Regions from separate parts of the Fodinicola acaciae genome, predicted to be linked through region 1. Evidence: riboswitches for the same ligand, from Rfam matches in the RefSeq annotation. Region 1 holds a riboswitch; each other region holds the start of a gene.

Evidence for each region. Region 1 has a riboswitch for cobalamin ahead of GNX95_RS04345 (ribonucleoside-diphosphate reductase subunit alpha). Riboswitches for the same ligand answer to the same signal wherever they lie in the genome.
Region 2: linked by a shared signal. The riboswitch ahead of metE (5-methyltetrahydropteroyltriglutamate--homocysteine S-methyltransferase) and the one ahead of GNX95_RS04345 (ribonucleoside-diphosphate reductase subunit alpha) in region 1 are both predicted to bind cobalamin.
Region 3: linked by a shared signal. The riboswitch ahead of GNX95_RS25545 (CbtB domain-containing protein) and the one ahead of GNX95_RS04345 (ribonucleoside-diphosphate reductase subunit alpha) in region 1 are both predicted to bind cobalamin.
Region 4: linked by a shared signal. The riboswitch ahead of GNX95_RS21550 (cobalamin biosynthesis protein) and the one ahead of GNX95_RS04345 (ribonucleoside-diphosphate reductase subunit alpha) in region 1 are both predicted to bind cobalamin.

What each region holds. Positions count from the first base shown of each region.
Region 1 is NZ_WOTN01000001.1:947,986-955,725, reverse strand. It holds gene GNX95_RS04365 (hypothetical protein) at 1-265, opposite strand, end outside; gene GNX95_RS04360 (SigE family RNA polymerase sigma factor) at 262-780, opposite strand; gene GNX95_RS04355 (ATP-binding protein) at 962-1,402, shown strand; gene GNX95_RS04350 (ribonucleotide-diphosphate reductase subunit beta) at 1,406-2,446, opposite strand; gene GNX95_RS04345 (ribonucleoside-diphosphate reductase subunit alpha) at 2,461-5,163, opposite strand; cobalamin riboswitch at 5,324-5,524, opposite strand; gene GNX95_RS04340 (HNH endonuclease) at 5,833-7,071, shown strand; gene GNX95_RS44180 (transposase) at 7,280-7,483, opposite strand.
Region 2 is NZ_WOTN01000001.1:1,087,697-1,095,436, forward strand. It holds gene GNX95_RS04995 (acyl-CoA dehydrogenase family protein) at 1-600, shown strand, start outside; gene GNX95_RS05000 (phosphotransferase family protein) at 667-1,611, opposite strand; gene metE (5-methyltetrahydropteroyltriglutamate--homocysteine S-methyltransferase) at 1,707-3,974, opposite strand; cobalamin riboswitch at 4,081-4,319, opposite strand; gene GNX95_RS05010 (carboxymuconolactone decarboxylase family protein) at 4,321-4,806, opposite strand; gene GNX95_RS05015 (RNA polymerase sigma-70 factor) at 4,941-5,810, shown strand; gene GNX95_RS05020 (GNAT family N-acetyltransferase) at 5,829-6,404, shown strand; gene GNX95_RS05025 (YqjF family protein) at 6,356-7,078, opposite strand; gene GNX95_RS05030 (hypothetical protein) at 7,053-7,740, opposite strand, start outside.
Region 3 is NZ_WOTN01000002.1:2,170,690-2,178,429, forward strand. It holds gene GNX95_RS25530 (carotenoid oxygenase family protein) at 1-1,260, opposite strand, end outside; gene GNX95_RS25535 (winged helix-turn-helix transcriptional regulator) at 1,332-2,231, shown strand; gene GNX95_RS25540 (histidine phosphatase family protein) at 2,194-2,748, opposite strand; adenosylcobalamin (AdoCbl) riboswitch at 2,788-2,927, shown strand; gene GNX95_RS25545 (CbtB domain-containing protein) at 2,930-3,142, shown strand; gene GNX95_RS25550 (CbtA family protein) at 3,152-3,877, shown strand; gene GNX95_RS25555 (DsbA family oxidoreductase) at 3,906-4,547, shown strand; gene GNX95_RS25560 (CPBP family intramembrane glutamic endopeptidase) at 4,706-5,542, shown strand; gene GNX95_RS25565 (DUF3152 domain-containing protein) at 5,612-6,454, shown strand; gene GNX95_RS42630 (helix-turn-helix domain-containing protein) at 6,554-6,829, shown strand; partial or broken gene GNX95_RS25570 (IS630 family transposase) at 6,790-7,254, shown strand; gene GNX95_RS25575 (HNH endonuclease signature motif containing protein) at 7,357-7,740, opposite strand, start outside.
Region 4 is NZ_WOTN01000002.1:1,340,266-1,348,005, reverse strand. It holds gene GNX95_RS21555 (cobyric acid synthase) at 1-324, opposite strand, end outside; gene GNX95_RS21550 (cobalamin biosynthesis protein) at 321-1,229, opposite strand; cobalamin riboswitch at 1,260-1,390, opposite strand; gene GNX95_RS21545 (PadR family transcriptional regulator) at 1,856-2,482, opposite strand; gene GNX95_RS21540 (substrate-binding domain-containing protein) at 2,575-3,567, shown strand; gene GNX95_RS21535 (DUF2306 domain-containing protein) at 3,599-4,267, opposite strand; gene GNX95_RS21530 (TetR/AcrR family transcriptional regulator C-terminal domain-containing protein) at 4,426-5,337, shown strand; gene GNX95_RS21525 (hypothetical protein) at 5,381-5,680, opposite strand; gene GNX95_RS21520 (glycosyl hydrolase 2 galactose-binding domain-containing protein) at 5,874-7,740, opposite strand, start outside.

The DNA.
Region 1 (7,740 bases):
TCAGCGTCGCCGGATCGGTCGCCGCGCCCGCCGCTCCGCGCGGCCCCATCCACGCGACCGGCATGCTGCCGGTGGGCGGCCGGAGCGTGCCGACCGCGCCGCCGGCGGCGACGAGCACGGCGGCCGCGGCCGAGCCGACCAGCAGGTTACGCCGGCTGATGTTGCGCCGGCCGTCACGGATCGCCCGGTCGAGGTCATACGCCGGCGGCGTGGCCGGCTCGGCGTCGCGCAGTGGCGCCAGCAGGGTCTCGCTGGGTTCGGTCATGACTGGACCTTCCTCCCGTACGCGTCCGGGGCCTCGGCCTCCAGCGCTCGCCGCATGGCCTCCAGGCCACGCGCGGTCTGGCTCTTGACGGTGCCTTCGGACACGCGGAACAGCTCCGCGACCGCGGAGATGGACATGTCGTTGAGGAAGCGCAGGACGAGCATCGCTCGCTGTCGAGGCGGCACCCGCAGCAGCGCCGCGTGCAGGATCTCGCGGTCGCCGCTGCGGTCCGGATCGCTGACCGCGACATCCGGCGGCCGGTCGACCAGCGCGACCCTGGTCCACGCGTGCCGCCGCTCCTCCAGGAAGGCGTTGACCAGGATCCGCCGGACGTACGCGTCCAGCCGCGGATAGTCCTCGACCCGCCGCCAGTGCTGGTAGAGCTTGGTCATGGCGTGTTGGACCAGGTCGTCCGACCGATGTGGGTCACCGGTCAGCATGTACGCCGTCCGCCGCAGCGCCGGCATCCGTGCCGTCGCGTACTCGACGTAACGCCGTTCCCTGTCGGCCCGCACGCCCGCTCCTCTCACCGCGCTTCACCCTTCCAAATGGCGGACCGGCCGATCGGGTTGCACGGTGAACCGGACATTCGGCGCTGCGGCAAAATTCACCGCCGCGCCGCGTGTAGAAACCGCGCCCGGCGGGTATTGGGAAGTCGACTTGCTGACAGGTCCTGCGACAGGTCGAGGAGAGGGTGTGCAGACAAACACGCCGACGACCGAGGGCACCGGCGGCCGCTCCGGCGGCATCGTCGGCACGCTGACGACGGGATGGATCCCCGCCGATCCGCTGCGCCTCCGTGACCTGCGCAAACAGCTGACCCAGTGGGGTTACCGCGTGGGCCTGAACCCGGAGCAGGTGCAGTCGCTCGGCCTCGCCGCGTACGAGGCGCTGGCCAACATCGTCGACCACGCGTACAGCACCGTGCCGGTCGTCAACCGCGAGCTGCTGGTCACCGCCGAGGTGGTCAGTGGCGCCGCGGTGATCACCATCCGGGACCATGGCCGATGGCGGCCAGCGCCGGTCTCCCCCGGTCCGCGCGGACACGGGCTCCTCCTGATGCGCCGGCTCGCCGACGACGTACGCATCGACGCGACCGAACGCGGCACGTCGGTGACCCTCTGCTGGCAGCTCTAGCGGTCAATCCCAGTCGAGCGAACCGCCTGACTGGTATTCGGTCACGCGGGTCTCGAAGAAGTTCTTCTCCTTCGTCAGGTCCATCGCCTCCGACATCCACGGGAACGGGTTGTCGGCCGCGCCGAACACCGGCTTCAGGCCGAGCTGGCCGCACCGCCGGTTGGTGATGAAATGCATGTATTGCTGGCAAAGGTCGGCGTTGATGCCGAGGATGCCGCGCGGCATGGTGTCCCGGCCGTACGCGACCTCCAGCTCACACGCCTCGGCGAGCATCGTGCGCACCTCCCGCTGGAACTCCTCGCTCCACAGGTGCGGGTTCTCGATCCTGATCTGGTTGATCGTGTCGATGCCGAAGTTGAGGTGGATCGACTCGTCGCGCAGGATGTACTGGTACTGCTCGGCGATGCCGACCATCTTGTTGCGCCGGCCGAGCGAGAGGATCTGCGCGAATCCGGTGTAGAACCACATTCCTTCGAAAATCACGTAGAAGGCGACCAGGTCGCGCAGGAAGGCCTGGTCCCTTTCCGGCGTACCGGTGCGAAACTCCGGATCCTCCAGATGCTGCGTGTAGTCCAGGGCCCAGGCCGCCTTGTCGGTGATGGACGGCACCTCGCGATACATGTTGAACAGCTCACCCTCGTCCAGGCCGAGGCTTTCGCAGATGTACTGGAAAGTGTGGGTGTGTACGGCCTCCTCGAAGGCCTGGCGGAGCAGATACTGCCGGCACTCCGGATTGGTAAGGTGGCGATAGACGGCGAGCACGATGTTGTTGGCGACCAGTGACTCCGAGGTCGCGAAGAAGCCGAGGTTTCGTTTGGTCATCAGGCGTTCGTCGGCGGTCAGGCCGGTCGGCGAGCGCCACAGCGCGATGTCGGCCTGCATCGAGACCTCGGTCGGCATCCAGTGGTTGCTGCAGCCGGCCAGGTATTTGTCCCAGGCCCAGGTGTATTTCAGTGGCAGCAGCTGGTTGACGTCGGCACGGCAGTTGATCATCGCCTTGTCGTCGACGCTGACCCTGGCCGCTCCACGGTCGATGGTCGTCATGTCTGCATCTCCTTCTACTGGCAGGCTTCGCAGTCGGGGTCGTCGATCCGGCACGCCTCCACGGCGTTGAGTTTTCCGTCGGTGCCGCGCAACGTGCTCTTCTCGACGTGGGTGGCGCTGGTGGCGCGCAGGTAGTAGGTCGTCTTCAGGCCGCGGATCCACGCGTGCTGATACATCTCGTCCAGTTTTCGGCCGTTCGGCCGTGAAATGTAGAGGTTGAGCGACTGCGACTGGTCGATCCATTTCTGTCGTCGCGCGGCCGCCTCGATCAGCCAGCGGCTGTCGATCTCGAAGGCGGTCGCGTACAACGTCTTCAGGTCGTCGGGCACCCGGTCGATCGGTCCGAGACTGCCGTCGAAGAACTTCAGGTCGCTGACCATCACCTCGTCCCACAGGCCGCGTGCCTTCAGGTCGCGGACCAACGCGGCGTTGACCACGATGAAGTCGCCGGACATGTTGGACTTCACATACAGGTTGCGGTAAAGCGGTTCGATCGACTGGCCGACGCCGCAGATGTTGGCGATCGTCGCGGTCGGCGCGATGGCCATGACGTTGGAGTTACGCATGCCCGCCTTGACGCGCGTACGCAGGCCTTCCCAGTGCAGCGTCCGCGATCGGTCGACGTCGAGATCACCACCGCGCGAGGCGGCCAGCAACTCGATCGAGTCGATCGGCAGGATTCCTTTGCTCCACAGCGATCCCTCGTACGACTGGTAGCTGCCACGTTCCTCGGCGAGCTCTGTCGACGCGGCGATCGCGTGGTAGCTGATCGCCTCCATGCTGCGATCGGCGAACTCGACGGCCTGCGCCGACTCCATCGGAATGCGCTGGACGAAAAGTGCGTCGGTGAACCCCATCAGGCCGAGGCCGACCGGCCGGTGCCGCAGGTTGGAGTCGCGCGCCTCCGCAATGGTGTAGAAATTCACGTCGATGACGTTGTCGAGCATCCGTACGGCGGTGCGTACGGTCCGCGCCAACCGGTCGTGGTCGATGCCGTCCCTGCTCACGTGCTGGGCCAGGTTGACCGAGCCGAGGTTGCAGACGGCCACCTCGTCCACCGCCGTGTTGAGCGTGATTTCGGTGCACAGGTTGGACGAATGCACGACACCGGCATGCTGCTGAGGCGACCGCACATTGCACGGATCCTTGAAGGTGATCCACGGATGACCGGTCTCGAACAGCATCGTGAGCATCCGGCGCCAGAGATCTTTGGCTTTCACCCTGCGGAAGACGGCGATCTCGTCGCGGTCGGCGGCTTCTTCGTACACCTTGTACGCCTCGTCGAACTCCTGGCCGTACTTGTCGTGCAAATCCGGCACCTCGTCCGGTGAGAACAGCGTCCAGTCGGCATCCGCGCGTACGCGCCGGATGAACTCGTCGGGGACCCAGTTGGCGGTGTTCATGTCGTGCGTACGGCGCCGGTCGTCACCGGTGTTCTTGCGCAGATCGAGGAACTCCTCGATGTCGATGTGCCAGGTCTCCAGATATGCGCAGACCGCACCCTTGCGTTTTCCGCCCTGGTTGACGGCAACCGCCGTGTCGTTGGCGATTTTCAGGAACGGCACCACACCCTGCGACTCGCCGTTCGTACCGCGGATGTGCGCGCCGATGCCGCGCACCGGCGTCCAGTCGTTGCCGAGTCCGCCGGCGTACTTGGACAGCAACGCGTTGTTCCTGATGCCATGGAAAATGCTGCTCAGATCGTCTTCCACCGTGGTGAGGAAACACGACGACAGCTGCGGCCGGGTCGTACCAGCGTTGAAAAGCGTCGGCGTCGAGCACATGAAGTCGAACGACGACAACAGATCGTAGAACTCGATCGCACGGTCGTCAGGCTGCACCTCGCGCAGCGCGAGCCCCATCGCCACTCGCATGAAAAACGCCTGCGGCAGCTCGTAACGCGTGCCGCGACTGTGCAGCAGATAGCGGTCGTAGAGTGTCTGCAGGCCGAGAAACTGGAAGAGCAGGTCCCGGTCCGCGTCCAACGCCGAGCCAAGCCTGGCCAGGTCGAACCTTTTCAGAGCGGGATCGAGCTGGCCGAGTTCAATGCCGCGCTCGACGTATTTTTGGAAGTATGTGGCGTATCCACCGGTGATCTCGCCGTGGCTCGCGGTCGACGGCCTCCCGTCGATGAAGCTGAGTGCCTCGGCGCGCAGGTTGTCGAGGAGCAGTCGCGCGCTGACGTACGAATACTCCGGATCTGTCTCGACGAGCGTACGCGCCGCCATCAACGGCGCGAGCGCGAGCTCGGCGGCGGTGATGCCGTCGTACAGGTTTCGCCTGGTTTCCTGGAGAACCAGCTCCGCGGACACCGAGTCCAGGCCGGCGCAGGCCTCCTTGACCACCAGCGTGAGCCGCTCGATGTCCGGATGCCTGACCGCGATCTCCGGCGCCTTCTCTCGCGCTTTCGCGTGCTGCTCGCGATAAAGCACGTATGCGCGTGCCACTTTGTGGTGCTCACCGCGCATCAACGCGAGCTCCACCTGATCCTGGATCTGCTCGATGTGCACTGGACGATCTGGACCGGCGTCGCGCGACAACGCCGCCTCGACCTGGCCGGTCAGCCCGGCGACCAGCTCGCGTACCCGGCTGGAGGTTGCCGCGTCCGCGCCTTCCACGGCGAGGAATGCCTTGCTCAGCGCGACCGAGATTTTGCTGGCATCAAAGGCGGAGGTCTCACCGTTGCGGCGGACCACCGTGATGCTGGGTTTGGACATGCGTGTTCTCCACGGCGGTAAAATGAGCATGCGGCGGCACACTCATGACGACAGAGATCATTTCCGGCGTTTCCCGGCGACAAGGGAAAACAGCCGATCGCTAATCGGGCGTGAAAACGGCACGCGACATGACGGCTCCTCCTCGTGAGCTCAGGACAGGGTCGTACGCACGCCGATGGCAGGTCTTCGGACTCGGGGGCACCGTTGGCCTACTGACCGTCGCTTCCCAGGTTTGTCACCCAGTGCTGATGACGGCGGTCGTTCCCCCTCACCGCTGCGGGACAGTCCCGGACTCGCACCGGGTTCCCTGTTGCCACCCCCCGACTGGCCGCCGGGGTGAACCACCAACGCGCCTGACACTACATCTTGGGGTCGAGTCGTGGTTGAACCAGCCTATGTCGGCGTGTCGACCCAAGATGCGTCTGGACGCACGGCGACCGATCGGCTTCCGGCGCCAACTGTCAAGCCGGAGTGCGGCAGATGCTTGGCGTGTTGAGCCTGGCTACCGGCCAGAGCTGCGTGTCATCTGCGGACCGTTGTCGACCAACGGTGCTTGGTGCGGAGCGCTCGTACGCACACGTTGGACTTTTCGCTTGTAGCGAAGAAAACATTGTCCACAGATGTGTGTGGTGGCGTGGTTTTGTCGGTGTGGCCGGTATTATTGGAGGCATGACCACTCCTTCCGCCACCACCGCGCCAGTCGGTGACCCGTGGCCGGAAGAAGACGCGGACGCGCTCGCGGCGATGCTGCGCGAGGCGGAGCGGGAGTATCGCAAGGCCGCGGCGCGGGTGTTGAATATCGTGAAGGCGATTGAGCACAAAGAGGCGTACGAGCAGCTGCAGGCCAAGAATATCCAGCAGCTGTTGGAAGACCAGTTGTTGCTCTCCCCGACCGAGGCCAGTCGCCGGGTGCAGCGCGCTCGCGCGTTCTGCCCGGGCATGGCGTTGACCGGTGAGATGTTGGCGCCGAAGCTGGACCTCGCCGCCCAGGCCATGCGCCGCGGCGATCTGGCCGACTCGCAGTTGGACGCGATCCGTACGGTGATCACGAGGTTGCCGGCGCACGTGGACTTCCAGCAGCGGCGTGAAGCCGAGGCTGCGATGGTCGAGGGCGCCAAGCACATGGACGCCGGTCGGCTCTATCGGCTCGGCACCCGGCTGCACGCCTACCTCGATCCCGACGGCGCCGCACCATCAGACAAAGAAACCGCGAAGCCGCGCCGGGAGTTGCATCTGCACACCGGTCGCGACGGCCGCCTCGCGTTGCGCGGCATCCTGGACGCGGAGACCGGTTGTCTGTTGCAGGACGTGTTGTCGCCGTTGGCCAAACCAGAGGGCGAGGACGGCAAGCCGGATCCTCGATCGGCGGCCCAGCGCAACGGTGACGCGCTGGCCGACATTCTCAATCTCGTGGCTGATACCGGGAAGTTGCCGATCCAGGGCGGCGAGCGGCCGCACCTGATGGTGACGATCTCCTGGGAGATGCTGCGCGACTGCCTGGGTGTGGCGCGCGCGTACGAAGGCCTGACCATCAGCCCGGAAACCGCCCGCCGGCTGGCCTGCGACGCGGACATTATTCCGGTCATCCTCAATTCCGAAGGCGTCTCGCTGGATGTCGGCCGCAAGGAGCGCCTGGCCGGTCCAGAGCTGCGGAAAGCGTTGATCGCCCGGGACAAAGGTTGTACGCGGCCGGTCCGGCATACGAGAGCGCATCACATTGTGTCGTGGGTCGATGGTGGCACCACGTGCCTGGAAAATTGCGTGTTGCTCTGCGACCGGCACCACCGCGAAATTCACCATACCGACTGGACCGTACGGATGAACAACGGCCACCCCGAGTTCATCCCACCACTCGATGTGGACTACGAGCAAAAGCCGCTCCGAAACACCTACCACCTGTACGGCTGAACCGAACAGGTGGACCACCAACCAACAACACAAACGCTCGCTCCCCGCCCCAGCAACCAGAAAGCCGAGACGATGGCCAAGCGCGTGGTTGCGTCTTCGCGGCGTGCCACGAGTGCGAATGTGTTGACGGGTCGATCGCGGACTCTCGTGAGCCAGGATTCTGTGGGAAGCCGAGTGATTCGGGCGATGGGTGCCCGTAGCCGCGCCGCTAGATGAGCCGGATCTTGCCGTTGATTCCTTCCAAGCGGGAGTTGGATACGCCTCGGGTGATGGCGACGATGATTCCGTCGACGTGTCGTTTGATGCATTTGACGAGAGCGAGCGCCTCTGGGAGGCGACAGCCCATCTCGCTGGCGCACCACGTCTTAGGTATGCTGCGGCGTTTCCGGGCGGCGGCACGCTGCGGTAGAATTCTGGTTTGTGGTCATCAAGGTTTTACTGGCTGGCGCGGAGCGCGGACCGCAGCCGCCGCCATTGAGCGATCCTGGCTGACCCAGGCGACTCGGCTGGCTTCTCGACGCCGATCCGTCGCAGCCCATCGAACCGGGAATCGGTGAGATGCCGTCACGGCTCGTGAGGATGTCAGGAGTCGCACCGGCGGCATCAACAGGTCCTTCGACCAGGCGTGCAGCCGATGGCGTTTGCGCGCGTACGAGCGGAAATGCCAAG
Region 2 (7,740 bases), 140 kb from region 1:
CTCACCGACCTCGACCGCGCACACGTGGACATTCGGCCGATCCGGAAAATGGGTCGCAACGCGGTGTCGTCGAACGAACTGTTCATCGACGGCCTGCGTGTGCCGGCCGAGGACCGGGTCGGTGCGGAAGGCCAGGGTTTCCGCTACCTTCTGGACGGCCTCAACCCGGAGCGGATGCTGATCGCCGCCGAAGCGCTCGGTCTGGGACGAGCGGCGCTGCGCCGGGCCGTACGCTATGGCAACGAACGCGAGGTCTTCGGCCGGCCGATCGGCATGAACCAGGGCCTGCAGTTTCCGTTGGCCGACTCGCTGGCGCGGCTCGACGCGGCGGAGTTGGTGCTGCGCAAGGCAACCTGGCTCTATGACCACGGCCGGCCGTGTGGACGCGAGGCGAACACGGCCAAATATCTGTGCGCCGACGCGGGTTTCCAGGCCGCGGACCGCGCATTGCAGACGCATGGCGGCATGGGCTATTCGGAGGAATATCACGTGGCGCGGTATTTCCGTGAGGCACGGCTGCTGCGGATCGCGCCGCTGAGCCAGGAGATGGTGCTCAACTATCTCGGTGAGCACGTGCTCGGCCTGCCGCGCAGTTACTGAGCCAGTAACGGCAACGACCGCCGGCCGTTGACCTTCAGCGGCATCCCCCGGACCGGGGGCGCGCTGTTACCCGAGGCGCCGTAGCGCTGCCTCGACTGCGACCTCGACCCGGGAGGTCATGCCGGGCGCATCGACGGGACGGCGGCCGGCGACCTGACGACGGACCCACTTCGGTTGGCTGTCGTCATGGTGCAGCAGGGCGTACAGGTCCCACCACGGATCGAGCGTCACCCCGGCGATCGACTCATAGAGCGACCGAAGCCGCTCCGCCCACTCGGGCGAGTAGAGCGCCGCCAAATATCGCCGACAGTGCCCGACGTCAATCGCGCGCGCTCCGCGATGGATGCCATTCCAGTCGGTCAGCCCGGTAATCCTCCCGCGCGACCAGAGCATGTTCACCGGCAGGAAATCGCAGTGCAAGAAGACCGCATTGGCCGGTGGTGGCGGCGCCGCCATGGCACCGAAGGCCGCCTTCCACACGGCCGGGTTGTGGGCGTCGGCCGGGACCTGCAACTCGTCGAGCGGGGCGATCCAGGAATCCCTCCACGGCCTGAACGTCTTCGCGGGGAGATCGAGGGAATGCAGCGATACGGCAAGCTCCGCGATCCTGGTCATCCACGACCGGGGTTGCGCCGGATTCAGATCGACATGCCCCGGCAACCGTGTCATCAGCAACGACGGCGCGCCCCCGGTCGAAGCGCCAGCGACATCGGCAGCCAGGATGCTCGGAACCGGGAGCCCGCTTCCGGCCACCACCCCAAGGTTGGCGATCTCCTTCTCCAAGCTCTCTTGCAGCCCAAGCCCGGCCGGGTATTGTCGCAGTACGACGAAAGTCCGCACCCCACGTCGCTCGACAGTCAGCCGGTTCACCGCGGAGCAGACGCCACCGGTCAGTCGGCGACAGCCAACGACGCGACTGCCCCGACCCATCGACGCCGCCACCCAGGCGAAAGTCTCCGCGGAGGGCCGGCGCTGCACGAACCGGCCATCCCTCCAGTCGCCGTCGCTCATGAGCGCGAGCCTATTCGCCCGCGGCGCTCGCCAGACGGTCAATATCGTCGCGGCAACGACGCGGCGGACTCCAGGCAGGAGTCCGCCGCCTGCCGTCACAGCTCCGCGCGGACGTGCCGGGTCGCGGCGACGAGGTTGGCCAGGGTGGCGCGCACCTCGGGATAGCCGCGGGTCTTCAGGCCGCAGTCGGGGTTGACCCACAGCCGGCCGGCCGGAAACGAGCCGAGAGCGGTACGCAGGTGCGCGGCGATCTCGTCCACCGACGGCACTCGCGGTGAGTGGATGTCCCACACGCCGGGTCCGACCTCGTTCGGATAGCTGGCCCTGCTGAGGTCGTCGACGATCGCCATGTTGGACCGCGCCGCCTCCAGGCTGATCACGTCGGCGTCCATGTCGATGATCGCCTGCAGCACGTCACCGAACTCCGCATAGCACATGTGTGTGTGGATCTGCGTACGGTCGTCGACCCCGGAGGTGGTGAGCCGGAACGACTCCACGGCCCAGGCGAGGTAGGCCGCGCGACCGGCCTGGCGCAGCGGCAGTGTCTCGCGCAGCGCCGGCTCGTCGACCTGGATCGCCGCGATGCCGGCCGCCGCAAGGTCGGCGACTTCGTCGCGCAACGCCAGCGCGACCTGCGCGGCGGTGTCCGCGTGCGGCTGGTCGTCGCGTACGAACGACCAGGCCAGCATGGTCACCGGGCCGGTCAGCATGCCTTTGACCGGCTTTCGCGTCAGGCTCTGCGCGTACGTCGACCAGCGGACGGTCATCGGTTCGGGCCGCGACACGTCACCGACGATGATCGGCGGCCGTACGTAGCGCGTGCCGTACGACTGGACCCAGCCGTGCGTGGTCGCCAGGAATCCGTTGAGCTGCTCGGCGAAGTACTGGACCATGTCGTTGCGCTCCGGCTCGCCGTGCACCAACACGTCCAGGCCGAGCGCCTCCTGTTCGGCGACCACCGAGCGGATCTCCTCACGCATCGCCTGGTCGTACGCCTCGGCCGTCAACGCACCGGACCGCAGCGCGGCACGAGCCTTGCGCAGGCTCGCCGTCTGTGGAAACGAGCCGATCGTGGTGGTCGGCAGATCGGGCAGCGCCAGCCGTTCGTGCTGTGCTTGGCGGCGTTTGTCGTAAGGACTCGCGCGATGCCGATCGGTGTCGCGCACGGCTGTAACGCGCGCGCGTACGGCATCGACGCGGACGATCGGCGAGGCCGCACGCGCGGCGCGCCGAGCGGCGTTGACTTGGAGCTGCCCGGCGATGGCGTCCCGGCCGTCGGTCAGGCCCTTGGCCAGGGTGCTGATCTCCTGCAGTTTCTGTGCCGCGAAAGCGAACCAGCCGGCCAGCTGCGGATCCAGATCGCGCTCGAGCGTGACGTCGATCGGCACGTGCAGCAACGAGCACGATGCCGACACGTCGACGGTCTGCGCGAGACCGAGCAACGTACCAAGCGTCGACAGTGCCGCCGGCAGGTCGGCGATCCAGATGTTGCGGCCGTCCACCACGCCGGCGACCAGCCGCTTGCCGGGGATGCCGCCGGCAGCGGCGAGGTCGGTGAGGTTGGCGGCGGCCGGCCCGGTGAAGTCCATTGCCAGGCCTTCCACGGCCGTGCCGGCGAGCACCGGCAGCGCGTCACCGAGCCGGTCGAAGTATGTCGCGACCAGGATCTTCGGCCGCGACCTTTCCGCGCTGAGCGCGTCGTACGCGCGTTTCGCCGCCGCCAGCACGGCCGGCGGCTGGTCGGTGACCAGCGCCGGCTCGTCCAGCTGGACCCACTCGGCGCCGGCCGCGCGCAGATCCTGCAGCAGCTCGGCATAGCACGGCAGCAGCCGGTCGAGCAGCCTCAGCGGCTCGAAGCCGGCCGGCGCGCCCGGCTCCGGCTTGGCCAGCAGCAGGAACGTGACCGGACCGACCAGCACGGGCCGGGTGACCATGCCGGCCTCGGCGAACTCCTCGAGCGGTTTGGTCGCGTCGAGCCGGAACTCGGTGCCGGGTCCGAGCTCTGGGACCAGGTAGTGGTAGTTGGTGTCGAACCACTTGGTCATCTCCAGCGGAGCGGCGTCGGCGGTGCCGCGCGCCATCGCGAAATAGCGGTCGAGGCGGTCGGCCTCCGCCTGGTGCCGCGCCGGGATGGCGCCGACCATGATGGCCGTGTCCAACATATGGTCGTACAACGAGAAATCGTTGCTCGGGATCTCGGCGATGCCGGCGTCGCGTAGCTGCGCCAAACGCTGCAGTCGCAGCTCACGCGCGGCGGCCAGGAGCGTGTCGGCGTCGGTGGCGCCGCTCCAGTAGGACTCGACGGCCTTCTTCAGTTCCCGGTTGACACCTTGCCGGGGAAAGCCGTACACCGTTGCTGCCATGGGCTCTCCTTCGCGAGTCCACTGCGGACCGCGCAGGTGAGCGTCGGCGCCCAGGACCGAGCGCACCGACCGACCCACCCACGAGGTCGCGGCCAACCGCCCCGCGGTCGCGGGACGGGCGCTGGCAGGTCTTCGGACTCGTGAGCACGACCGGCTGCTCGCCGGTCACCTACCGGCCGTCGCTTCCCAGGCCCGTGCGGACCCAGTGCCGTCCCTCGTACGGGACAGACGGCTGTCGTTCTCACTCACCGCTGCGGGGCAGTCCCGGACTCGCACCGGGTTCCCTCTTGCCTCGCCGTCCACACGACACACGTGGACCGCGAACCAGCTGCGCGGCCAACTCTAGTCAGTCGACGAAGGAGTCGAACATGCCTGGCTGGTACGAGCCGGCCGGCGTACGCACGATGACGTTGATGCGGTTGGCCGCGTTGATCAGTGCGACCAGCGACACGAGCGCGGCGAGCTGGTCGTCGTCGTAGTGCTTGCGCACCTGCTGCCAGGTCTCGTCCGACACACCACGGTGGTGGTCGGCGATACGCGTGCCTTCCTCGGCCAGCGCCAGCGCCGCGCGCTCCGCCTCGGTGAACACGGTCGCCTCACGCCAGGCGGCGACGAGGTTCAGCCGTACTGAGGTCTCACCGGCCGCCGCGGCGTCCTTGGTGTGCATGTCGGTGCAGAAACCGCAGCCGTTGATCTGGCTGGCCCGCAGGCTGACCAACTCCTGGGTGGACTTGGGCAGCGACGAGTTGCTGATCACCATGCTGGCGTTGGCGAACCGCTTGCCGAACTTGGCGGCGAGCTCGTTCTCGAACAGGTTGATACGGGGTTCCATGACGATCGTCCTCACTCGTGTTGTGGACTGGACGAACACGAGATGCCGGCGATTCGCCGCGTGTGACAGTGACGAGGGCCACTGTCACAGCACGGTGCGACGTGGTGTCTGGTGAGCGACACGAGAGGACCGGCATGCACACCGAGACGTTCGTCGAGCATCGCAACCTGCTGTTCACCGTCGCGTACGAGATGCTCGGCTCGGCTGCCGACGCGGAGGACGTGCTGCAGGAGACCTGGCTGCGCTGGTCCGGCGTCGACCTGGACACGGTCGAGAACCGACGCGCGTACCTGGTGCGGATCACCACGCGGCAGGCGCTCAACCGGCTGCGTACGCTCGGCCGCCGCAAGGAGTCGTACGTCGGTCCGTGGCTGCCGGAGCCGCTGCTCACCGCGCCGGACGTGGCCGAGGACGTGGAGCTGGCCGACAGCGTGTCGATGGCGATGATGCTGGTGTTGGAGACGCTGACGCCGACCGAGCGAGCCGTTTTCGTGCTGCGTGAGGTGTTCGACCTCGGCTACGACGAGATCGCCGAGGCCATCGACAAGACCGCGGCGGCCGTACGACAGATCGCGCACCGAGCACGCGAGCACGTCGCCGCCCGCCGGCCGCGCGGCAGCGTCTCGCGTGACCAGGCCAGGGACGCTCTGCAGGCATTCCAACGCGCGGCCGCCACCGGCGATCTGCAGCATCTGGTGGACATCCTGGCGCCGGACGTGGTCTTTCTCGGCGATGGTGGCGGCGTCAAGGAGGCCGCGCCGCGGCCGATCGTCGGTGTCGGCAAGGTGTCCCGGCTGCTGGCTCTCGGCCTGGAGCAGATCGACGCGCAGTCGCTGCAGCTCACCCAGGTCAACGGTTATCCGGCGCTGGTGCTGCGGATCGACGGCGAGGTCGACACCGTGCTGGCCTTGCGCATGGACGACGGCCTGGTCACCGGCTTCTACGCCGTACGCAACCCGGCGAAACTCTCGCGCATGGACCAGGAGACGACGTTGCGGCGCTGACCGAGAGATGATCACCGTATGGCAGACATCGCATTCAGGCGGGCCCGAGCCGACGACGCGGCTGAGGTCGCCACGCTGCACGCCGACAGTTGGCGGCGGCATTATCGGGGCGCGTACGCCGATTCCTTCCTCGACGGTGACGTGGTCGCCGATCGCCACGCGGTCTGGTCGGAACGGCTCGCCGCGCCATCGGCCAGTGCGACGGTGCTCGCCGAGCGGGAAGGGGAGCTCGTCGGTTTCGTCCACGTCATGTTCGACAAGGACGAGCGGTGGGGGAGTCTGGTCGACAATCTGCACGTACGGCATGACCAGCAGCGCGGCGGCATCGGCTCGGCGCTGCTCGGCCAGGCCGCGCTCGCCATCCGCGATCAGGCGGCCGGCGATGCGATGTATCTCTGGGTCTTACGGCAAAACACCTCGGCGCAGCGGTTCTATCGCGCATGCGGAGCCGCGGAGGTCGAGATGGCCAAGGCGCCGGCGCCCGGGGGAGATCCGACCCGACTCAACGGCAGTCCGGACCGCCTGCGGATGGCCTGGCCGGATGCTTACGTGCTGATCGACGGACCGAATCGCACCGGCACACCTGGCGAATAGAGAACGCTGACGGGGTCGCCGCCAACGCTTGGCAGTCCGGCGGCGGCGACCAGTTGGTCATCCAGCTCGAACAGCTCGGCTCGACGCAGCGGCCACGGTGGATGTTCGTTCGGTATGTATCGCGTACGGCCTCGGTTGAACACGTGCAAACCCCAGCGCGCGGTCAGAAACTCCTCCAGCAGGTTCGGATTTTCCACCGGTGCGCCGATTCTTACGTTCACATGGCTCGTCGGTCCACCGCCGCGCCGCCAGCAGTCGTACGCGATGTGGTCGTCGTCGCGCCGTACGCGCATGCTGGACCATATGTATGGCAACGAAAATCCGCGCCGGCCGACGACGACCGGCAGCAGCCGGCTGGCGTCGAGCGAACGGAACACAACGCCACGGCGGCCATGCGCGTCGACCGAGTAGAGGCGCACGTTGGTCTCCCAGAACGTGCCGACGTACGGTGTCGCCGGCCCGGTCGACAGGCCGACGCGATACATCTGGAACGGGACCAGTCCGACGTACGTCGTGCCGTCGAGCTGGTCCGGTGAGGTGCCGGCCGGCAGCAGCGGCGCGACGAGCGCCGGATCGACCGGCCAGTGCACGAAAGTGAGGTCACGCCAGGTCTGGGTCTGCGTCGGCCGCCCTACCGGCCGCGGCGTCTCACGCGTGATCGGCTCGGCCGGCATACGTCGACGATACCTCGCGTTTTCGCGCGGCCAACGCGGTGACGAGCAGGATCACCGCGGCGAAAGGTGCGGTCAGGATCGCGCCCGGACGACCCCAGCCGGCGACGAACGGGCGATAGACCGGCAGGTTGGGCTCGTGTGCGAAGACGATCTTTCCCAGCAATGACACCGTTTCGACGACGCCTGGCAGCAGAAGTGCGATCACGTAACAAAAACCGATCGCGGTGAGGATCCTGCCGTTTCGCGACAGTCGCGGCCGGCTGCGCAGGACCCACGCCGCGACCTGCCAACCGGCCACCGCGCCGGCCAGCAGGCCGGTCACGGTCATCGTCGCGAGCAGCGGCGGATCGTCGCGGCGGTCGGCTTCGAACCACACGTTGACAAATCTGTTGGCGCCGGTGCGGATCGAGGCGACGATGTGCATGACCAGCTCACCTTTGCCGGCCTGGTAACCGTAGAAAGCCGGCTGTAGGTCGGTTTTTCGCACGACCTGCCAGCCGTCGCCGCGCAGTCGCGTCGCCGCCGCGGCGATCAAGGCAGCGGCGGACGTTTCCGGCACGTCCTTGCCGTACACGCGATTCTCCGCGTCGAAGCCGAGATCGCCGCCGAAGACGAAGCACCACACCGGGCCGCCGCCGTCGCAGTCAGTGCCGAATCCGAAC
Region 3 (7,740 bases), on a different contig from region 1:
GGAGCCGTCGCGCGGCGCGAACGGCGCCTCGCTTCCCCAGCGCCCCTGCCCAAACGACCACTGCGTCTTGGCGCCGGTGCTGATGTCGTATTTCACCAGGCCGTCGAAAAGCAGCGTCGACTCCGGCGAGATGTGCACGTTGTACGCGAAGCGGCCGCGCTGGCCGACCGTCCTCGCGTCCACACTCGGAAACTCGGTGTTGTCGTCGTCCAGCGCGGTCTCGGCGGTCGCGCCGGTCGCGAGATTGAAGCGATAGCGGTGAAGTTGCGCGTCCAGCCGCAGATACGAGAGCATTTTCGCCAGTGGAGTCACCGCGTCGGCGCGCGGCTGCGGCCGCTTCACCCGGCACACGTCCATCACCACCTCGTCGCCGTCCTCCCAGGCGTTGACGACGTGGTAGATGTAGCACGAGCTGGCCTCGAACCAGCGTACGTCGCTGCCATATCGCGGCAGCACCCCGAAACGCGCCGGTAGCGACCGGTCAAAGACGATCTTGTGCCGACCCTGCCGGGCCGCCGCAAGGTCCTGCACCAGTGGCAGATCCATGAGTACGGCGTAATGTTCGGTGATGGCCATGTCGTGCGGCAGCCGCGGACCGGGAAGGTCCACATTGGTCAGGTGCGTGACGCGGCCGTCCGCGCTGATGACGCCGTAACGCATGAAGGGCGGCGTCGGTCCGTAGTCAAACCAGAAAAGCTCCCCGGTGCGCTCGTCGACCTTCGGATGCGCCATCATGTCGCCGGCCAGCGTGCCGAGAAAGTCCTCCGCGCCAAGGGTTTCCAGTGACAGCGGGTCGATCGCGTACGGACTGCCGCACAGATACCAGGTGGCCAACACCTTGCCACGGTGGAAAATCACGTCGGTGTTGGCGTTGTCCTTCAGCGGCAGGCCGCGCGCGTTGCCAAACGGGTTGCCCTTCGGGTTTTCCATCACGCCGGTCCACAGCGCCTTGCCGGCGGCCGACTCGGCCTCGAAGGCTTTGGTGCGGATCCAACGATTCCGGTAACGTGCCTTTCCATTTTCCAGCTGTACGGCGTGCACCATGCCGTCGCCGTCGAACCAGTGATAGCGGCCGTCCGGCCGATAGCGCGGATTGGGTCCGTTGCGCAGGTAGACGCCGTTGAGATCGGCCGGAATCTGGCCGATGACCTGCAGATTGTCCGCGTCGATCTCGGTGTCGACCGGCGCGTACACGCCGAGCAGGTAGGGGTTGGGCTCGGCGCCGGCGACCTGTGCGACGGCAACAGGCTGGCTCGTCATCACCCCAGCCTGGCCCGGATAGCCGGACCCGTCAATAGGCTTCGCTTGTTGTAGCCAGTTAGAATGCGCGGGTGACCGCGCCATTGTTGCGTACCCTGGACCTTCTCGGCGACCAGTGGATTTTGCTGATCCTGCAGAGCATTTTCCTGCGCGTCCGGCGATATGACGACATCCAGCGCCGGCTCGGGATTTCGCCGACCGCGCTGTCCGGCCGGCTGTCCGACGCGGTCGAGGCCGGCGTACTGGTCAGGGTGCCCTACCAGAGCAGCAACCGGACGCGGCACGAATACCGGCTGACCAGCCGCGGTTTGGATCTGTGGCAGCTGTTGACGGCGATCTGGACCTGGGAACGCGACTGGATGAGTCCGCGCGGCCTGCCGGATCTGCTGCACCGGCCGTGCGGCGAGGTCACCTCCGCGCCGCTCGGCTGCGCGGACTGTGGTCAGCCGGTGCGGCTCACCGAAGTCGCTTTTCAACAGCGTCAGCCGCTGATGCTGACCGGCCAGGCACAACGGCGGTTTCGACGTACGGACAGCAGCCGCTTCGCCGCCGATCCACTGCTGTTTTTCCCCACCACGATGGAAATGCTTGGTGACCGGTGGTCGGTCGGCCTGCTGAGTGTCGCGTTTTTCGGCGGCCGGCATTTCTCCGAGTTCGAGCGCGCGCTGGGAATTGCTCCGAGCGTGTTGTCCGGTCGGCTGGCGCGGCTCGTGGAGCTCGGCATCATGCGTACGACCATCGGCACCACGCGCACTGACGCGCGGGCGTATCACCTGACGGCGAAAGGTCGCGCGTTTTTTCCCACGCTGGTGTTCATCGCCGACTGGACGCTCACGCAGCATCCGGCGATCGAGCCGACCGTGCTGATCACCCACACACCGTGCGGCAGCACTCTGGCGCCTTGCCTGCTGTGCTCGTCGTGCGGCCACGTGCTCACGAGGACGACGGTCCGGATCCAACCGCGAGATTGACCGAGGAGACGGTCCAGGACGGTCCGGAGCGTGACAACGCCGTGCGGCTGAGCGGTGAGACGTCGATCCGCCAGAAGGACCGCGGCGGCGCGGCGAGCGCGTGGACGAGCGCGGCGCGGACGACCGCGGCGTGCGTGACGGCGACCGTACGCCCCTCGACGGTCTCCAGCCACGCGCCGACCCGCGCGATCAGCGACTCGACGGACTCGCCGCCGTGCGGAGTCGCGGCCGGGTCGGTCAGCCATAATGCCAGGTCAGCCTGGTCGACCTCGGTGAGCGTACGGCCGCGCCACGCGGCCACGTCGAGGTCGGCCAGAGGCGGCTCGACGGTCGCCGCGAAGCCGAGGCCTTCGGCCGTACGCCGGCATCGACGCTCCGGGCCGGTCAGGAACGTGCCGGCGCGCAGGCCGATGGGCGGCACCGGCGCGAGCAGATCGTCGTCGTCGATCGCGAAGCTGGCCGCGCGTGTCGCGGCCGTCGGCGCGTGGCTGATGAGCGTAAGCCGCGACGTGAGCATGCTCTCCTCGATTGACACCACCTTGGCCGGCAGCCTAGCGTTCACTCGTTCGACGGCAATGAGGAAGCCGGTGAGAGTCCGGCACGGTCGCGCCGCTGTGAGCGAGCCTCAGCTCGCGAGTCAGACCCTCCGTCGTCGTCCGCACCGCCGCAAGGGTCGCGTCAACCCAGGAGGAGAAGCTGTGAGCGCCATCTCGACACCCCAGGCCAGGCCGGAGCCGATTCGCATTCCGGTCAGGGAAATCCTGCCGTGGGCCATTTTCGTCGCGGCACTGGCCGTCGTGCTGCTCTACTTCGTCGGTGCGGAGGAGGGCGCAACCTCGCTGATCTCCGGCCATTACGTGCACGAATACGTGCACGACGCGCGTCACCTGCTCGGCTTTCCCTGCCATTAAGCCACGATCATGAGGATGCTGCTGATCCGCGGCATGCTGGCCGGCCTTGCCGCCGGCGTGCTCGCGTTGGTTTTCGGGCGGATTTTCGGTGAGCCATCGGTGAACAGCGCGATCTCGTTCGAGTCGGCGATGGCCGCCGCGACCGGCGAGCACGAGGAACCTGAGCTGGTCAGCCGCGCGGTGCAGAGCACCCTCGGACTGGCGACGGGTGTGCTCGTCTACGCGCTGGTCTTCGGTGGACTTTTCGCGCTGGCGTTTGCCATCGCGTACGGCCGGATCGGTCGGATGAGTCCGCGGGTGACCTCGGTCGTCATCGCGCTGGTCGGATTTCTGGTCACCTTCGTGGTGCCCTTCCTGAAGTATCCCGGAAATCCGCCGGCGGTTGGCAATCCCGACACGATCGGCCAGCGTACGGTCACGTATTTCACCATGGTCGTGCTGTCGATCGCGTTGGCGGTGGCCGCCGCGTACGTCGGCCGCCGGTTGGTGCCACGTCTCGGAGCGTGGAACGCGACACTGGTCGGTGCGGCGGTTTTCGTTGTCGCCGCGACGATCGTGGCGATCCTGCTGCCGGCGGTCGACGAGGTGCCGCCGGGTTTTCCGGCCGCGGTGCTGTGGAACTTCCGGCTCGCCTCGATCGGCACGCAGCTGGTGATGTGGACGACCATCGGCCTGGTGTTCGGCGCGCTGGTCCAGCGGCCGCTGACCGAAGGAGCGGTCGCGACGGCGGAATAGCGGCGTACGCCCGGCGGTTGTTCATGTCGTGAACGAACCGATCAAAATCGACATCTGGTCCGATATCGCCTGTCCGTGGTGCTACATCGGCAAGCGACGGCTGGAGGCCGGCCTGGCCGAGACCGGTGTGCCGGTCGAGATCGAATACCACAGCTTCGAGCTGGTGCCGGACATGCCGGTCGACTACGACGGGTCGCACGCCGACTTCCTCTCCGGCCATCTCGGCGTCACGGCCGAGCAGGTCAAGGAGATGAACGCGCGAGTCGGCGGCATCGCGGAGTCGGTGGGGTTGCACTACGACTTCGAGCACATGCATCCGGCCAACACCGTGAAGGCGCACCAGGTGCTGCACCTGGCCAAGGCCAACGGTGTGCAGGAGGCGATGAAGGAGCGGCTGCTCGCGGCGTACTTCCTGGAAGGACGCAACCTCGCCGACCACGCCGCGCTCGCCAACCTGGCTGCCGAGGTCGGCCTGGACCGCGACGAAGTGCTGCGGGTGCTGGAAAACGACGAGCTGGTCGACGCCGTACGCGCGGACCAGCGGCTGGCCGCCCGTTATGGCATCCGCGGCGTGCCTTTCTATGTGTTCGCCGGAAAGTACGGCGTGTCAGGGGCGCAGGAGTCCGAGGTTTTCGCGCAGGTGTTGCGAAAGGTGGCTGAGGATGGCTGAGGACGACATCGAGCTGGTGCCGCTGGGCGATGACACCGCCGACGTTTGCGTCGACGGCTATTGTGAGATCCCTGACGAGGAGACTACATCGAAGGAATGACGTGCGGTTCGATTTCTGAGCCGATGTCCGGCGGCGCCGTGGCTGCCACGCTGGAGGCGTGAAAAGATTCGGCTGGCTGCTGGTCGCGGCGATCTTTGTGGTGTGCGTTGTCATTTTGCCGTCGACCGGCCACGGTGTGGTGAGCTCGTCGGCGGACAGCGGCGTCGGTGGTCGTCCACTGTGGATGCTGCTGGTGCCGGTGTTGGCCGGCACCGCGGTGGCTCTGGTGATTCCGTTGCGTACGCCTGCCGTCGCCGAACCGCGTTCGGTGGCGCGCACGTGGTTGCTCGTCGGGCTCGCCGTGCTTTTTCCTTTGTTGGTCGGGATCGGCTCGCTTGGCGACAGCATTCTCTATCTGGCGCTGAAAGTGCTGATGTTCGTCGTCGTACCGGTGGTGGCGTTCCGGTTCATCCGCGACGACGTCCGGCAGCCGCGGATCGTCCCGCGTACGCGCTGGCAGTGGCTCGCCCCGGTGCCGGCGATCGCGGTCTGGGCCAGCCTGGCGTACGCGACGCCGTTGGCGCCGGCGGTGCCGACGCTCAAGGACTACCCGGATCCGGCGTACGTCGCCGTCGCCGCGGTGTCGACCTTCCTCACCGCGAGCGTCGGCGAGGAGATCTTCTATCGCTATTTCCTGCAGACTCACCTGGAGGCGGTGGCCGGCCGGTCGACCGGGATCGCCGTCGCGGCGCTGCTTTTCGCGCTGATGCACGTGCCGACGCATGGCAGTGGTCCGGCCTGGGTCATCGTGGCGACGGCGGTCGCGCTGCAGGGGGTCACAGGTGTGTTTCTGGGCGTGTTGTGGTCGCGTTATCGCAACCTGTGGGCCAACATCGTCGTCCACGCGATGCTGAACGGGGTCGGCGTGGTGCTGTACTTCGTCTCGCTCGGCTGATGTGGGACGGATCATGGAATCGGCGTCACGCATCACCGCGAGCCTGATCGTGTGGCACGCTCACAGGCGATGCCGAGACGACTGGACAGCGCCCAGCGGCCGTACGCGAGCAGGGTCGCGCGGCGGCGCGCGCAACGCCGTAGGCGCCGCGCCATCGCGTTGTCGCTGCTGTCGGTCGCCGGCGTCCTGACGGCAATCGGGACATTCCGGCCGTCGCCGGATGCGTCGGAGCAGGTCACGGCCGCGAGTGCGGCGCCGTCGTCGAGCGTACGGCAGCGGCGGAACGCGTCTCGTGGTGGCGCCGCACCGCGTCCAACGGTCGCGTATCCGGTGCAGGGGCCGAGCACGTTCACCGTCGCGCCCGGCAACAGCGACGTACTCGGCACGGCCGGCACGCGGCTGCGGTTTCGGGTGGCGGTCGAAAACGGCATATCGGGCCTGGAACCGGCCGCTTTCGCCAACGACGTGACGACGGTGCTTGGCTCGGCCGGCAGCTGGATCGGCACGCGCAAGTGGCGTCTCCAGCGTGTCGGTCCGGGGGCGGCGTACGACTTCACCATCTATCTGGTGACGCCGGCGACGCGCGACAAACTGTGCCAGGACGGATATGACCGCTTCACCTCGTGCCGGATGGGGGACAAGGTGGTCATCAACGTCGCGCGCTGGGTCCACGGCGTGCCCAATTATGGCGCTCCGTTGCGGACGTACCGGTTTTACGCGGTCAACCACGAGGTCGGCCACCGGCTCGGCCACAACCACGAGCTCTGTCCCGGCGCTGGCCGGCCAGCGCCGGTCATGCAGCAGCAGTCGCTCGGCCTGCATGGCTGCGTCGCCAACCCGTGGCCGCTGGTCGATGGCGAGGCGTATCACGGGCCGCTGGGTGCGTACCAGGATCCGATCCCGTCCGGCTGAGTCTCACGGCTCGCGCGGCGGTGGGCCGGGCAGATCAGTGCGGCGTGGTGTTTCTTGCCTTCGGCGGTGGTGCCGGGGACGGTAACGGTCTGCGCATCGGTGTTGGGTTGTGCTGAGGGTAAGTGGCGGCGCAGGTTCCTGGCCGATCGATTGGAGGGCTTGGTCGATGAGCCGCGCCCGAGAGGTCCTCGCAGGATTACCGACGAGCAGATCGAGCAGGTCGTAGTCGCCACTTTGGAACGCGCGCCGGCCGACGCCACGCACTGGTCACGCGCCTGGATGGCTGCTGAGTCGGGGCTGTCGCGCTCGACGGTGGGCAGGATTTGGAAGACCTTCGGCACGGCATCACCACCTTGTTCGCCGCATGGGACGTGACCACCGGCGAGGTGATCGGCTCGATTCATCGTCGCCACCGCTCGGTGGAGTTCAAGAAATTCCTCACCAAGTTGGACAAAGAAATCCCGGGCGACCTCGACGTGCACCTGGTTTGTGACAACTACACCACCCACAAAAGCCCGACCATCGACAAAAGGCTGGCGGCACACCCCCGCTTCCAGATGCACTTCACCCCGACCTACTCCTCCTGGCTCAACCAAGTGGAGCGATGGTTCGGGCCGCTCACCGACAAACGCCCACGCCGCAGCGCACACAAATCCCTGCGCGCACTGGAAAACGACATCCGTGACTGGCTCGCCACCTGGAACAACAACCCCAAGCCTTTCATCTGGACCAAAACCGCAGACGAGATCTTCGAACGCCTCGCCTCATATCTTCAGCGAATTCCTGGCGCAGGACACTAGGCTTCCAGCGGCGGACGCCAGCGGGCGCGGGCCGTCGATGGCGTTGTCGGCCTGGTTGGACGAGCACGGGTGTTGTGTTGGTTGGTGGTCCACCTGTTCGGTTCAGTTGAACAGGTGGTAGGTATTTCGTAGCGGCTTTTGCTCGAAGTCCACGTACTGCGGTGGAATGAATTCCGGCACGCCGTCGACGATGCGGACTTGCCAGTCGCCGTGGTGGATCTGCCGGTGGTGAAATTCGCACAGCAGCACGCAATTGTCGATGGAGGTCTCACCTCCGTCGGCCCAGTGCCGCACGTGGTGAGCCCGCGTCCAGCGTACGGGCCGGGTGCAGCCGATCATCGCGCAGCCACGGTCACGCGCGATCAACGCTTTGCGCAACTCATCGGTCACCAGCCGTTCGGTGCGGCCGACGTCCAATGCTTCGCTTTGGGTGCCGAGCACCAGGGGAGTGATGTCGCAGTCGCACGCTAGCCGGCGGGCGGCTTC
Region 4 (7,740 bases), on a different contig from region 1:
TTTCACCTCATGGTAGGAAAGTGCGCTGACTTCGGCGATCGGCCGGCCGAGCAACACGACCTGGCTGTGCCGGTCGCTGCCGGGTTTGAGCAGTACCGGGTTCATCGCGGCCTCCGGCTCGATCCCGGCGGCGGCCGCCTGCGCGGCCTGCGCGCGGCCGATTTCCGCGCCATCGCGGGTAACCGCGGAGTTGAGCGACATGTTCTGCGCCTTGAACGGCGCGACCTTGACCCCCTGGCGAGCAAGCCAGCGGCACAGGCCAGCGGTCACCATGCTCTTGCCGGCGTCCGATGTGGTGCCGGCGACCAACAACGCGCCGCTCATGACAGCACCTTTCGCGTAAACGCGAACAAAACCGCCGCCGCAGCGCCGACCAGGCGGGAAAGCAGAGCAGCACGCGCGATGTCGTCGGCCGTCGGTGCCCTGCCGGATCCGAGATTTCCGCGTATCTCCACGCGATCGCCGTAGCGGTTGGCGCCGCCGAGCCGTACGCCGAGCGCGCCGGCGAACGCGGCCTCGCACCGGCCGGCATTCGGGCTCGGATGGTCGCCGCCGTCCCGAAACATCGTTCGCAAGGTGTGGACGGGATTGCCGCCGACCGTCGGGGCCAGTGCCGCGGCGAGAAAGCCGGTCATCCTCGCCGGCAGCCAGTTGGCCAGGTCGTCGAGTCTGGCCGCAGCCCAGCCAAAACGCGCGTAGCGCGGGTTGTGATGACCGACCATCGCGTCCAAGGTGTTGACCGCTCGGTATGCCAGCAGGCCCGGCAGTCCAGCCACGGCACCCCAGAACAGCGGCGCGACGACCGCGTCGGAGGTGTTTTCGGCAATCGATTCGACGGTCGCCCGGCTGAGCTCGGACGCGTCCAGCTCGGTGGCGTCGCGGCCGCACAGGTGGCTCAGCCGCTGCCGTGCCGCCGGGAGATCGCCGCCGGCCAGCAAAGTCCGCATGTGCCGGCCTTCGCGTACGAGCGAGGTGCCGCCAAGAACGGTCCAGGTCGCCGCCGCGGTGATCGTCCACGACCGCTGTCCGGCGACGCCGACCAGGGCCGCGCCGCCGACGAGGGTTGCGGCGTACGCCGCGCCGCGTGGTCGGCTGTCGGCCCACATCCGGTTTTCCAGGGATGCCGCGACGCGGCCGAAAACCGCGACCGGGTGGCCGCGCCGCGGGTCGCCGAGAACGCCGTCGAGCAACGTACCCGCGAGCAGTGCGAGCGGCACGCCACGCAGCATCGACACGCCTTCCTCGAGGTGTCCACGCCTCGGGACGAAGGATCGACGGCCGGAGTTCCTGGCTGCCGGGCTGGGTGGCCTGGCTAACAGTGGCGGGACCGCGCCGGATTCACACCGGCTTCCTCCACTGCCGTCGACGAACCCTCGTACGCAACCACAGCCGTTTCCGCAGTGTCAAGGAGCCCCGCGCCGCGACCACATCACACGCCCGCGCCGCCATCGACGATCGCCGCACCACTTCCAACGGAACCGGACCATCCGATCCGACGCGGGGAAAGGCCTGCCGCCAACTCGCAGGCACCCGACGCGACCCGACCACACGGACGGGGGTCCGGGGGCTCCGACCCCAGGAAAAACAACGATGACCGATCCGCCATGGAAGTCGTGCCCGACGACCAGGCAGCACCATCGGTCGAGTGCGCCGGGCCGGTCGGGGGCCCGGTCCGGCGCGTATTCCAAGATATAGGTATGGCGAGACATAAACAACAGTCTCCGCGGACATAGCGCGTGAAATCACCGCAAAGACTACGCACCGCGTTGTTTAGGTCACTCGATACGTATATCTTGAGTCGTCGGCGGGTCGGGAGGCACTTGGATGCGCGAAACCAGACGCCAGGGCGCGCCGGCTATCCGGTCCTGCGTTTGCGCGGCGCCGCCTTCTTTCCGGCGCGAAATCCGGCTTCCAGCTCGTCGACCAGCTTCAGGCCGGCGGTGGCCCAGCGGACTTCGTGTTTCGCACGGTCGATGAGGCCGTGATAGACGTGCACCTTGTACGCGACCACCGCGTCGGCCAGCTCAGCGTTTTGCGCGAGCCGGATGCGCAGCAGGTCGGTGTCGCGGTTTTCCAGGTTGCGTACGTGCGCCTCCCAGCGCCGCCGCTGTTCCTCGTGATGCGCGCGGTGTGCCTCAAACTGCTTGCGCGCACTGGCAAAGCTGGCGTATTCCAGATAGCTCGCCTTGAGATAGCCGGCGTCCCGTTCGCGCTGCGACGGCGTGACCTCCTCGACCCAGCGCGCCAACTCCGCGCGTCCTTCTTTGGTGAGCGTGTAAATCGTCTTGGTCGCGTGGGTGCCGCGCGCTTCCGACCGGCCGGAAATCAGCCCCGCCTCGTGCATCCGCCGCAGCTCCGGATAAATCTGCGAATGCGGTGCGTGCCAGACGTAGGCCACCGACTGCTCGAAAAACCTGGCCAGGCTGTAACCGCTCATCGGCTCGGCCTCCAGCAAAGCGAGCAACGCGTGGCGCAGCGACACCGTCCGCTCCTCCTGTTCCGGCCGGACGCTCAGTTGGTTCCGGTAATACTACGACGCATAGGCATATACCCGGCGACCTACCTGGAGGCGCGGTGAGCGTACGAGTGCCGATCACGTTGGCATGCTGGGATTACGACCGCACGCAGGCGCTCGCGGACGGCCGGATCCGGCCCGAGGGGGTCGATCTGACCTATCTGCGGCTGCCGGTCGAGGAGACCTTCTTCCGGATGGCGCGCTATCAGGAGTTCGACGCCGCGGAGATGTCGCTCTCGTCGTACGTCCTGTCTCTTTTTGGTGCCGCGCCGTTCGTCGCCATCCCAGTGTTTCCGTCGCGCGCGTTCCGGCACAACGGCATTTACGTACGTGCAGACAATGCGATGCACGAGTTGGCGCAGCTGCGCGGAAAAGTCGTCGGCGTGCCGGAATACCAGGTCACCGCGGCCGTCTGGCAGCGCGGCATCCTGGCCGAGTTTCACGATGTGCCGGTGGAATCCGTTCGCTATCGGACCGGTGGCCTGCACCAGCCGGGACGCGTGGAGAAAATCGAGTTGCGGCTGCCAGGTGGTGTCGAGGTGGAGCCGATTCCGGCTGACCGTACGCTGACCGAGATGCTGTTGGCCGGCGAGATCGACGCGCTCTACAGTCCGCGTACGCCACCGTCCATGTTGGACGGTGACAGGTCGTTGCGCCGGCTGTTGGCGGCACCGCGGCTGGCGGAGGAGGCCTACTTCGCCGAGACCGGGATTTTCCCGATCATGCATGTGATCGTGCTGCGGCGCGAGATCTACGACCAGCACCGCTGGCTGGCACGGTCACTCTTTCAGGCGTTCACGGCGGCAAAACACGAGGTCCAGGCGCAGCTGGCGGAAACGGCCGCGACGCGCTACATGCTGCCGTGGCTCTACGACGCGGTCGAGCACACGCGCCGCGTGATGGGCGCCGACTTCTGGCCGTATGGCCTGCGCGCCAACGAAAAGACGCTGAGCACCTTCCTGCGTTATTCGTACGAGCAGGGCCTGGCCGAGCGGCTGCTGACGCCGGCCGAGCTGTTCGCACCGGAATCCCTGGAGACGCACCGAGTCTAGTGATCTAGTGTCCCGAGTCAGACTCGGGACACTAGGCTTTCCGGCGTTCGACCAGCCACCATTCGGTGAACAGCAACACGGTCGTCCAGCCCAGCCAAGCGCCGAGCGGACCGATCTGCTGTGCCGCCTCCGGTCCGGTCGCCTGCGGCAGGAACACAATGAACAGGATGATCCCCCAGATCCTGTTGGTGATGATGGAAAACGTGAGCGCGAAGCTGCGGATCATCCAGCGCCGGTGATCGGCGAAGCGGCGCCGCCGCGCCATGCGATAGCCGGCCATCGTGCAGAACAGCCACAACAACGCGAGCGAGATGTCACTTCCGGCGGCGACGAGGCCAAATGGCGTGCCCGCGCCGATGATCAGGCCGCATAGTCCAGCCGGCAACACACCGGCGAAGACGTACGTCCGGCCGAGCCAGCGGTGCGCCACCGGATAGTGCTGCCGAAACCACGGCCACACCTGGAAACAACAGGTCACCATCGCGACCGTGGCAAAGCCGACGTGCGCGACCAACAGCGGATAGTGCAACGGAAACGAGGATGGGACGCGCGAAAGCGCCGGATTGAGCGTCGCGTACGGCGGCAACGAGAAGGCGAGGAACAGCAACGCCAGCAAGGCCAACGGCACGATCCACGGCCGGCGCCACCAGGACCGCCGGGGTCCCGCCGCGATGGACTTTCCCTGAACTGTGGTCGTCATACGTCCCGATCCTCTGGTCCGGCCGATTGTTCGTACACCGTACCAACGCGATCGCCTTTTGCCGCGACAGCAAGCAGAAACTACGCCTCAGGTAGCAGTGCGCACTAGTACGCTGATATGGTCAGACGCAAAGCGCACTAGTACGCGAGGAGACGACGATGGCGACGGACGATCCACCGTATGTGGTCATCGGCAAGGAAATCCGCCGGCAGATCGAGAGCGGTGAGCTGCGACCCGGAGACCGGGTGCCGTCGACGCGGCGGATCGCCGCGGACTGGGGTGTCGCGATGGCGACGGCGACGAAGGTGCTCAGCTGGCTGCGGCAGCAAGAACTCGTCGAGACCCGGCCCGGAGCCGGGACGGCGGTGCGTACGCCGCCGCCGCTGGCGAAATCCTTGGCATCACCCACCTTGACGGTGGACGCGGTCGTACGCGCCGGCATCGCACTGGCCGACGCGGAAGGCCTGTCAGCGCTTTCCATGCGCCGGATCGCCGCCGACCTCGGTGTCGGCACGATGTCGCTCTACCATTACGTGCCAAGCAAAGAAGAACTCGAGCGGCGGATGGCCAACACCGTGCTCGGCGCCGAGCCGCTGCCAGATCCCCGGCCGGCCGGCTGGCGGGCGCACCTCGACGCCGTCGCGCGTCTGCATTGGCGGACGTATCGCCGCCACCCCTGGGCCGCCTCGGTGATCCTCGGCTCGATCAGCCGGCCACCGCTGCTGCCGAGCGGCATTTCCCAGGTGGAATGGGAACTCCACGGGATGGCCGGCCTGGCGCTGTCAGACCTGGAGAAACTGCGAGCGATCACCAGCGTGCACGTCTACGTGGGCGGCCTGGCGCTCAGCCGCGGCATCGAGCTGGAAAACCAGCTGAACTCCGGTGTCAGCACCGAACAGAAGTGGGGCCGGCTGCAGCCGCTGGTCGACGAGATCTTCGCGGGTGGCCGTTTCCCGTTGGTCGCAACGCTCCAGGTCACCGACGAGGAGGCCAGCGACATCGACGCACTTTTCGAGTTTGGCCTGCGGCAACACCTTGACGGCTTGGCCGCGTATCTGGCCGGGAGATAGCGAACCGGCTCGGCAGCCGAGCCAGTTCGCCAGAGTCTAGTTGTTACTGCTGCGCTTTCTGCTCGGCCAGCACGAAGGCCGGGTTGCCCTTGTCGTCCAGGCCGGCGTCCAGGATCTTGTCGTCCAGATAGGACGATGCTTCCGGCGCAAGGAAGATCTTGGCATCCTCCGAGGCGATGACCTGGTCGTTCTCGGCCGGCACCGTGGCGATCCGGAGCTCCATCGCGTTGTCCTGTGGGGCGTCACCAGCTGGTGCTATCCGCAGGCCGGCGCCGTCCGGTGCGCCCTGTGCGGAGGTGATGTTGTGCACAAGCTGCGCGGCCGTTGGCGTGAGAACAAGCATGCGTACCTCTTCCGTTCCTCGCTGTCCAACAAATCCTGCAGATCAGCCACGTTAGTGGCGGCCTGGCGCGTTCGCAGATCACGGACTTGCCGACAGCGAGCTGGCGGCCGCGCCGTTTTCGGGACACCACCAGTGAAAACGGAGGTCCCACGGCGCGACCGCCATCGATCAGATTGTGAGCTGCGTCACAGATCTATCGAGCTCGCACTGTCTGGTTCCCGATGTTCCAGCCGGAAAGGCTGACCAGCGGGCTCGCACCTTTCAGCTCCGACAACCGATAGCGCGCGGTGATCGTCTGGCGCTGACCGGGCCACAGCGTGACCTCGTTGTCGCTCCACTGGATCGGCAACACCTGGTTGTCACCGGAAACGTTCGCACGCAACACATCCGCACGGGTGAAGAACGCCGGCGTACGGTCGCCGCTGACGTTGCGGATCGTCACCGTTGTCACCGCGTCACGGCCCTCGATCCTGGTGTGCGCGGCCGCCTTGACCGTCGCCTTTCCCAGGTTTTGCAACCCGGTCAGGTCGGCATAACCGCCGCTGCCATAGGTGACACCGAAACCTTCGCCGAGCGTCTTCTTCCAGTCGATGTCGTCCTTCTTGGTGGACAGCCAGTAGACATTGCGGCTGACCACCGCGTGGCCGCGAGTCAGCGTCAGCTCAAGGAAGTAGGTCTTGGAAATGCCCGCCGGCACCTTGGGCATCAGCACCGTGCGTACGTCCTGGCTGAACAGCGCCGGCACGGCCGCCTGGCTGGTGCCCTGCACCTTTCCGTTGATGTCGATGAACTTCGCGGTGGCCGTCAGGCCGGACTGCCGGTCGTTGGTCAGGTTGGCCACCCGGATCGAGCCGTCGTCGTAGCCGTACATCACATGCACCGGCTCACCGGCTTTCTTGGTGCCGAAATACACACCGGACTGGTCGAAGTCATAGCCATAGATGTTCCACTGCAGCGACGGCCAAGCCTTGTTCATCATCCAGTAGATCAGGCCGGTGCTCGGGTTGGCCTCGTCCTTGGAGTTTCCCAGATATGCCTCGAACTGGGCGCGGGCGATCTCGTACTCGCCGACCTGCGCGATCCGCTGGTACGACGCGAGGTCCGACCACTTGCCATAGCGGTTCCACAGCGGGGTGTTGTACTGACCCAGCCGACCGGTCTTGGTGTAGTTGTTGTATTTGTACACGTGGAAAATATCCGGCCCGGAGCCACCGCCGTTGGTGGAGCTGAGGTCCCAGATCTTGTCCTGGTCGGCGCTGCTCAGAAACCGGTTCAACGAGTTGGTCGTCGGGATCGTGTTGCCAGCGCTGGACTCCGTGTCCAGACCGTAGGCACTGCCGGCGTTGGTGAAGGTGTCGTCGTCGGTCGGCTTGGTCTGCGTACCGTTGGCCCACCAGTAGTTTGGCGGCACGTAGTTGTACGGACCTTCCTTCGAACCGGACGGCCCGAGTTTGGCCGATGACTTGTATTCGGCGCTGGCGATCTGTGGCGTCTGCCAGTCGGCGGCGGTGAACGCGGTCAGGTAGATGGCTTCCTTGTCGGCGTCCGGCTCGTTGTCACTTCCGTGGTAGAAGGTGAAAACGCTCGGGTGGTCGCGGAGCATCTGGGCCACGTGGAAGGCCTGGTTGGCCGCGTTTGCCTTCAGCTCGGCCGGCCACGTCTTGGACGGGTCCTCCCAGCGGTCGCAGCACTGCCAGCCTTCCATCGCCAGCAGGCCGGCACGGTCCATCTGCCGCAGCATGTCGTCCGGCGTGAAGTTTCCCTCGAACCGCAACGTGTTCAGGCCGAGGTTCTTGATGTAGCTGATCTGGTCGGCGATGTTCTGCGCGGAATAGCGCAGGAACATGTCCGGCGACCAGCCGCCACCGCGGATCACGAACGGCACACCGTTGATGACGAACTGCCGATAGCCGTACGGACCGTGCGTCTTTCCGGGGACGACCTTGGTCAGATACGACGTGACCGTACGGATGCCGAAGTCGGTGGAATAGCCGTCGGCACGCTCGCCATTGGCGAAAGCGTTGCTGTCCAAGTGATAAAGCGGCTGGTCACCCATCTGG